DNA from 3 places in the Kitasatospora sp. NPDC043949 genome. Region 2 is predicted to be linked to each of the others. Evidence: riboswitches for the same ligand, from Rfam matches in the RefSeq annotation. Region 2 holds a riboswitch; each other region holds the start of a gene.
The links. A riboswitch is a leader RNA that binds a small molecule or an ion and turns the genes downstream of it on or off. The one in region 2 is predicted to bind cobalamin.
Positions count from the first base shown of each region.

Region 1 (2,254 bases), on a different contig from region 2:
TGTCCAGCGAGATGCCCGCGATCCAGCCGGTGACCGGGTCGGTCAGATCGAGCTTCTCGTGCAGCACGCCGACCAGTTCGATGGTGCCGATGACGAAGGCCACCGCGATCGACAGCCCAGTGATCGTCAGGTTGTAGTACACCTTCCGGACCGGGTTCGCGAAGGCCCACTGGTACGCGAAGTTCATGAACGTCCCGTCCAGGGTGTCGAACAGGCTCATCCCGGCCGCGAACAGCAGCGGCAGGCAGACGATCGCGTACCAGGGCAGCCCGGCCGCCGCGCCCGACCCGGCCATCACCATCAGGGTGACCTCGGTCGCGGTGTCGAAGCCCAGCCCCAGCACCATGCCCACCGGGAACATCTGCCCGGGCCGGGTGATCGACCGGGTCGCCCGGTTCAGCACCCGGGCCATGAAGCCGCGCGAGTTGAGGTGCTCCTCCAGCTGCGCCTCGTCGTACGACCCGGCCCGCATCGCCCGGAACACCTTCAGTATGCCGAGCAGCGCGGCCAGGTTGAGCGCGCCGATCAGGTAGAGGAACGCGCCGGAGGCCGTCGTGCCGACCATCCCGAGCCACTTGTGGGTGGTCGAGTCGTCGTCCATCAGCGTGCTGGCCAGCTGCGCGCCGCCCGCCACCAGGGCGGCCATCAGCACCACCATCGAGGAGTGCCCGAGGGCGAACCAGAAGCCGACCGAGACCGGCCGCTTGCCGTCCGCCATCAGCTTGCGGGTGGTGTTGTCGATCACCGCGATGTGGTCGGCGTCGAAGGCGTGCCGCATGCCGAGGGTGTACGCGGTGATCCCGAGGCCCACCCCGAAGACCTGGGTGCCGACCGCGTAGTTGTGGGGCGCGACCAGGAAGACGAGCGTCCCGAAGGCCACCACGTGCATGGCCAGGATCACCCCCATCAGCCCGGCCGTGCGGACGGTGTCCTCGCGCTTCCAGCGGAACGTGGGCAGCACGGACGGTGTCGCCGGCGCCTCGGCGGCGGCGGTTTCGGGCAGGGTCATTCGGGTCACGCTCCAGCACCTCGTGGAAACACTTCGTGAGATGCCGTGGCCGGTCTCCTGGCTTACGGGGGTCCCGTACCCGCCTTCCCAGGTGCGCGAGGCTCCCAGTGGCGTCGTGGGTACGGACGTCTCTCCATCGTCGACGATCACGATGGCCCGATCACAGTGGCGAGGGCCGCTCCGGACTGGGACCCCTGAGGATCCGTCACCGGTCTTCCCGAGCACCACGGCGGGGAACACCGTAGGGGCCAGGACCCACCCTTGCAAGGCTGCGCACCTGCGCAGGTGTCCAGGATCACAGGCCCCCTCCTGCAACAATGTGCGCATGCATCTCGTACCGGCCGACCGCGCGGGCCACCGCACCATCGACGGACACCGGGTCTGCGAGGCCATCGCCGCGATCGGCGACCCCGCGCACGTCCGCACCTGGGCCGAGCGGTTCTCCCTGCTCGCCGACCCCGGGCGGCTCGCCCTCCTGCTCGCCCTCCACCGGGCCGGCCCGCTCGCCGTCTCCGACCTCGCCGTCGCCACCGGCATGCGCGACCCCGCCGTGTCCCAGGCCCTGCGGCTGCTCCGCACCGCGGGCGTGGTCACCGGGGACAAGGACGGGCGGATCGTGCGCTACCGGCTCGTGGACGAGGCCCTGCGCCCCCTCCTCGACGCGTGCGCCGCCGCCGAACACCACGAGCCCAGCGCGGCCGTCGTCTGACCGGCTCCTCCGGAGGACGCGCCGGGGCCCGGCCGGAGCAACCCTCGAACGCGGTCAGGCCGCCTGGCAGGCGGGGCACCAGAAGAGGTTGCGCGCGGCGTGCTGCTCCGTCCGGACCTCGGTGCCACAGACCAGGCAGGGCATCGCGGCCCGCCGGTAGACGTACACCTCGCCGCCGTGGTCGTCGACGCGCGGCGGGCGGCCCATCGCCTCGGGGGTGTGCTCGGGGCGGACGGTGTCGATCCGGCCCGCGCCGACGCCCTCGTGCATCAGGGCGACCAGGTCGGCCCAGATCGCGTCCCACTCGCCCCGGGTGAGGTCGCGGCCGGCGCGGTGCGGGTTGATCCCGTGGCGGAACAGCACCTCGGCCCGGTAGACGTTGCCCACCCCGGCCAGCACCTTCTGGTCCATCAGCAGCGCGGCGACGGTCGTCCGGCTGGCCGATATCCGGCGCCAGGCGGCCTGCGGGTCGGCGTCGGCGCGCAGCGGGTCGGGGCCCAGCCGGGCGGCGACGGCGGCCTTCTCCGCTCCGGTGA
Region 1 covers NZ_JBWKEQ010000018.1:61,248-63,501, reverse strand. The annotation lists gene nicT (Nickel transporter NicT) at 1-1,009, opposite strand, end outside; cobalamin riboswitch at 1,040-1,253, opposite strand; gene AC07AL_RS17195 (ArsR/SmtB family transcription factor) at 1,335-1,718, shown strand; gene AC07AL_RS17190 (Fpg/Nei family DNA glycosylase) at 1,773-2,254, opposite strand, start outside.
Region 1: it holds a riboswitch for cobalamin, as region 2 does, so the genes downstream of both, nicT (Nickel transporter NicT) here and AC07AL_RS18555 (cobalamin biosynthesis protein) in region 2, are expected to answer to the same signal.

Region 2 (2,254 bases):
GTACATCGCCGCGAAGACGCCGCCGCGGTCGATGTCCCCGACCACCACCACCGGCAGCCCGGCGGCCGTCGCCAGGCCCATGTTGGCGATGTCCCGGTCCCGCAGGTTGATCTCGGCGGGCGAACCGGCGCCCTCGCAGACCACCACCTCGTAGCGGCGGCGCAGATCCGCCAGGCACTCCAGCGACCGTTCCAGCAGGACGGGCTTGCGTTCGCGGTAGTCCAGCGCGCCCACCTCGGCGACCGGCCGGCCCAGCAGCACCACCTGGCTGCGGCCGTCCGCCCCCGGCTTCAGCAGCACCGGGTTCATCGCCGCCTCCGGCTCCACCCTGGCCGCCTGCGCCTGCATCGCCTGCGCCCGGCCGATCTCGGCGCCGTCGGCGGTGACGAAGGAGTTCAGCGACATGTTCTGCGCCTTGAACGGCGCGACCCGCACCCCCTGCCGGGCCAGCCAGCGGCAGATGCCCGCGGTCACCACGCTCTTGCCCGCGTCCGAGGTCGTCCCCGCGACCAGCAGTGCGTTGCTCATGCCCTTCCCCTCCACCGTGTCGTCAGCAAGCGCAGCGCGACGTGCCCCGCGACCGTCGTACCCAGGGCCAGCGCGCCCACCCGCCGGGAGAGCACGCAGGCCCGCTCGATGTCGTCCGCCGTCACCGGCCGCAACTCCGCGCCCAGCACCGGCCGGTGCTCCACCCGCTCCCCGTACTGGAGGGTCCCGCCCAGCCGGACGCCCACCGCGCCCGCGAAGGCCGCCTCCGCCTGGCCCGCGTTCGGGCTCGGGTGCGCCGAACCGTCCCGCCGCCAGACCCGCCAGGCCGTTTTCGGCTGCGGCGCGGCGGCCACCGTGAGCAGAGCCGTCAGCCGGGCGCCCGGCCAGCCCGCCACGTCGTCCAGCCGGGCCGAGGCCCAGCCGAACCGGGCGTACCGCGGCGAGCGGTGGCCGACCATCGCGTCCAGCGTGTTCACCGCGCGGAACGCCAGCAGCCCCGGGGTGCCCGCCAGCGTGCCCCAGACCAGCGCGTTCACCACGGCGTCCGCCGTGTTCTCGGCCACCGACTCGACCACCGCGCGGGCGATCTGAGGCCCGTCCAGCGCGCTCGGGTCCCGCCCGCACAGGTGCGGCAGCCGCTCCCGCGCGGCCGCCAGGTCGCCCGTGGCCAGCGACCGGCCGATGGTGCGCGCCTCCCGGGTCAGCGAGGTGCCGCCCAGCACCGTCCAGGTCGCGGCGGCCGCCAGCGCGGCCCGGCCCAGCGGACGCCGGCCCACCGTACGGTCCAGGGCCACCGCGCCGGCCGCGACCGCGCCGACGCACAGCGCCGTGTACCCGGCGCCGGCCACCCGGTCGTCCTGCCACACCCGCCGCTCCAGCCGGGTCGCCGCACCGCCGAAGACGGCCACCGGGTGGCCGCGCCGGGGGTCGGCGAAGCGGGCGTCCGCGGCGAAGCCCGCGGCGGCGCCGAGCGCGAACGCGGCGGCGCGGGTCAGCGGGCGCACGGCGGGTTCGGCGGAAGGCCGCGTGGGGTCCGGCGGGGCGGGGCAGCCTGCATCGCGTGCGTGTCCTCACTCAGGGTCCGCGCCCTGGATCGACGTACCGGGGGCGAGAGTCTCCTGGCTTCCGGGTCGGACACACCCCCGGGCCTTCCAGCGGCTTCTGACGGTCCGCCGTGGCAATGTTCCGAGCGTGCTCCCCGGTGACAGTGGCGGGACCGCGCCGGACTCGCACCGGCTTCCTCTGCATGCCTCCGTTTGGCCCCAGGATCCCATCACGCGGCCGAACCGGGAGTCAACCGAGGTCACGGAGGGGTTGGTCACACCTCGGAGCCCCGTCGCCACCTCCGATCCGCCCGCCCCGCCCTGCCTGACGCCCGCCCAGCCCGAGGCCCCGCCGTGCCCCGGACGGCCCAGCCCGGTGGCCGCCCGCGCGGCCCCCCGGTGAACTGGTGCCCGGACACCGCCCGGACACCGTCCGGTCCAAGACCAGCAGAGCGGGGAGCGATATGCGTTGGGGAACCGCGGCCGTCGTGGCGGCCGCCGTCGTCGGCGCCGGGGCCGCCGGGGCCGCCGTCCTGGTGATCGGCCGCCGGGCCTCCGAACGGCTGGTCCACCCGGCGAGCGCCGCCCGGGAGTCCGGCCCCGTCCTGGTGCGGAGCCTCGCCGCGGGCCGGATCACCTTCAACCGCCGCCCCGAGAGCCTGCGCCCCGGCCGCTGGGCCGTGGAATGGGACGACCACGGCCACGCCGTCGTCGAGGAGGTC
Region 2 covers NZ_JBWKEQ010000020.1:67,407-69,660, forward strand. The annotation lists gene AC07AL_RS18550 (cobyric acid synthase) at 1-528, opposite strand, end outside; gene AC07AL_RS18555 (cobalamin biosynthesis protein) at 525-1,493, opposite strand; cobalamin riboswitch at 1,601-1,732, opposite strand; gene AC07AL_RS18560 (alpha/beta hydrolase family protein) at 1,997-2,254, shown strand, end outside.

Region 3 (2,254 bases), on a different contig from region 2:
CACGGTAGGCGCGGGCGGCGGCGTTCAGCTCGGCCGGGGTGCGGTCCTGCACCAGCGCGGGCTCGTCCAGCTGCACCCACTCGGCGCCGGCCGCCTTCAGGTCCGCCAGCAGCTGCGCGTAGACGGGCAGCAGCCGGTCCAGCAGGGTGATCGGCTGGAAGTCCTCGGCGACACCGGGGGCGGGCTTGGCGAGCAGCAGGTAGGTGAGGGGGCCGACCAGCACGGGGCGTGCGGTGTGGCCGAGCGCCAGCGCCTCCCGGAACTCCCCGACGGCCTTGGCCGGGTTCGCGGTGAAGACGGTGTCCGGGCCGAGTTCGGGCACCAGGTAGTGGTAGTTGGCGTCGAACCACTTGGTCATCTCCAGCGGCGCGACCTCCTGGGTGCCGCGCGCCATGGCGAAGTAGCCGTCCAGCGCGTCCGCCTCGACGGCCGCCCGGTGGCGGGCCGGGATCGCGCCGACGGCGACCGTGGTGTCCAGTACGTGGTCGTAGAGCGAGAAGTCGCCGGTGGGCACTTCCGAGGCCCCGGCCTGGGCGAGCTGCGCCCAGTTCTCCCGGCGCAGGCCGACCGCCGTCTCCCGCAGGGCGTCGGCGGTGACCGTGCCCTTCCAGTAGCCCTCGATGGCCTTCTTCAGCTCCCGGCCCTGGCCCTGCCGGGGGTAGCCGTACACGGTGGCCCTGGTTGCCGCGGCTGCGGACTTCGTGGTCAAGGGACTCTCCTTCGCGAGTCTGGCTCCTCAAGTGCCCGGGGACGGGACGAGAGCGCGAAGGGATGACGAACCGGGCGGCGGCTCACGTCGACGCGTGTGCCCGATCCGCCTGGTATGGTCGCCGACCCGCCCACGAGGTCACCGGGATATCCGCACGCGGAACGGTCCGCGGGCGGGCAACGGGCAGGTCTTCGGACTCGTGGGCGCACCGGGCCTGTTGGCGTCCGGTACCTACTGGCCATCGCTTCCCAGACCCGTCCCGGGTCCAGTGCGTATGACGGCGGTCGTTCCCACTCACCGCTGCGGGGCAGTCCCGGATTCCCACCGGGTTCCCTCTTGCGACGTCCTGCCTGGCGGGCAGGACGAACCAGCTGCGTCGCCAGCTTAGGGGCAAACCGCCGGGGCCGACGCGGAATTCACGGAATCCGTCCGCATGGTGAGACTCCCTCGCCGCTCGCGGAGCCGATGGCGGAGCCGTTCGCGGTGTCGTTCGCGGTGTCGTTCGCGGTGTCGTTCGCGGTGACTCGTCGACCGTCCGGGGCCTCGAAGCGCACCATGGGCTCGAAGTTGGCGCGGCGGGCCGCGCGGCGGAAGACGGTGAGGACGGCCGGGCCGACGACGAGCACGGCGGTGAAGGTGGTGACGGCACGGCCGGTGTCCCAGCCGAGCGAGGTGGCGAGGTCGAAGAGCAGGTAGCGGTGCCACTGCTCGGTGAAGGGCAGCCCCGGCAGGTAGGCGATGGAACTGTTCGGGTCGGTGGAGAACGGCCAGAAGGAGAGGTTGAGGAGGAAGCCGAAGAGGTACCCGGAGAACGCCCCGTACGCGGCCAGCATCGCCACCTCCCAGCGCCGCCGCCGGGTTCTCGGCAGGAGCCCGGCGAGCATGCCGACGAACGCGCAGCCGAACATCTGGTACGGCATCCAGGGGCCGACGCCGCCGGTGAGCAGCGCGGAGGCGAACAGCGAGGTGCAGCCGAGGGTGAACCCGAAGCCCGGGCCGAAGACCCGGCCGGCCAGGACGAGGACGAAGAAGACCGTCTCCACTCCGGCGGTGCCGGCGCCGAGCGGGCGCAGCCCGGCGTTGACGGCGGACAGGACGCCGAGCATGGCGAGGGCCTTGGCGTCGATGCCGCCGGCCGCGATCTCCGCGATGACGACGGCGAGCACCAGGACCAGCAGGGCGCCGAAGATCAGCGGCGGGGCGTAGGAGGAGCCGAACTTTCCGGGGGCGACGACGAACGGCCAGGTGAAGGCGACCAGGCCGATGAAGGCGGCCAGGGCCGCGACGACGCGGGCCCGGCCGGGGATCCGGACGGCGCTCACCGGGCGGCCTGCGCGGGCGCGAGGGCGGCGGCGACCTGTCGGGTGGTCAGGTAGGGCAGCGGGGCGAGGATCTTGGCGGTCTGGGGGGCGAAGGTGGGCGAGGCGACGATGACCTCGGCGGTGGGGCCGTCGGCGACGATCTCGCCCTCGGCCATCACCACCACCCGGTCGGCGGCGGCGGCGACGAACTCGACGTCGTGGGTGGAGACGACGACCGTGCGGC
Region 3 covers NZ_JBWKEQ010000007.1:149,580-151,833, reverse strand. The annotation lists gene metE (5-methyltetrahydropteroyltriglutamate--homocysteine S-methyltransferase) at 1-709, opposite strand, end outside; cobalamin riboswitch at 887-1,083, opposite strand; gene AC07AL_RS08735 (ECF transporter S component) at 1,126-2,031, opposite strand; gene AC07AL_RS08730 (ABC transporter ATP-binding protein) at 2,028-2,254, opposite strand, start outside.
Region 3: it holds a riboswitch for cobalamin, as region 2 does, so the genes downstream of both, metE (5-methyltetrahydropteroyltriglutamate--homocysteine S-methyltransferase) here and AC07AL_RS18555 (cobalamin biosynthesis protein) in region 2, are expected to answer to the same signal.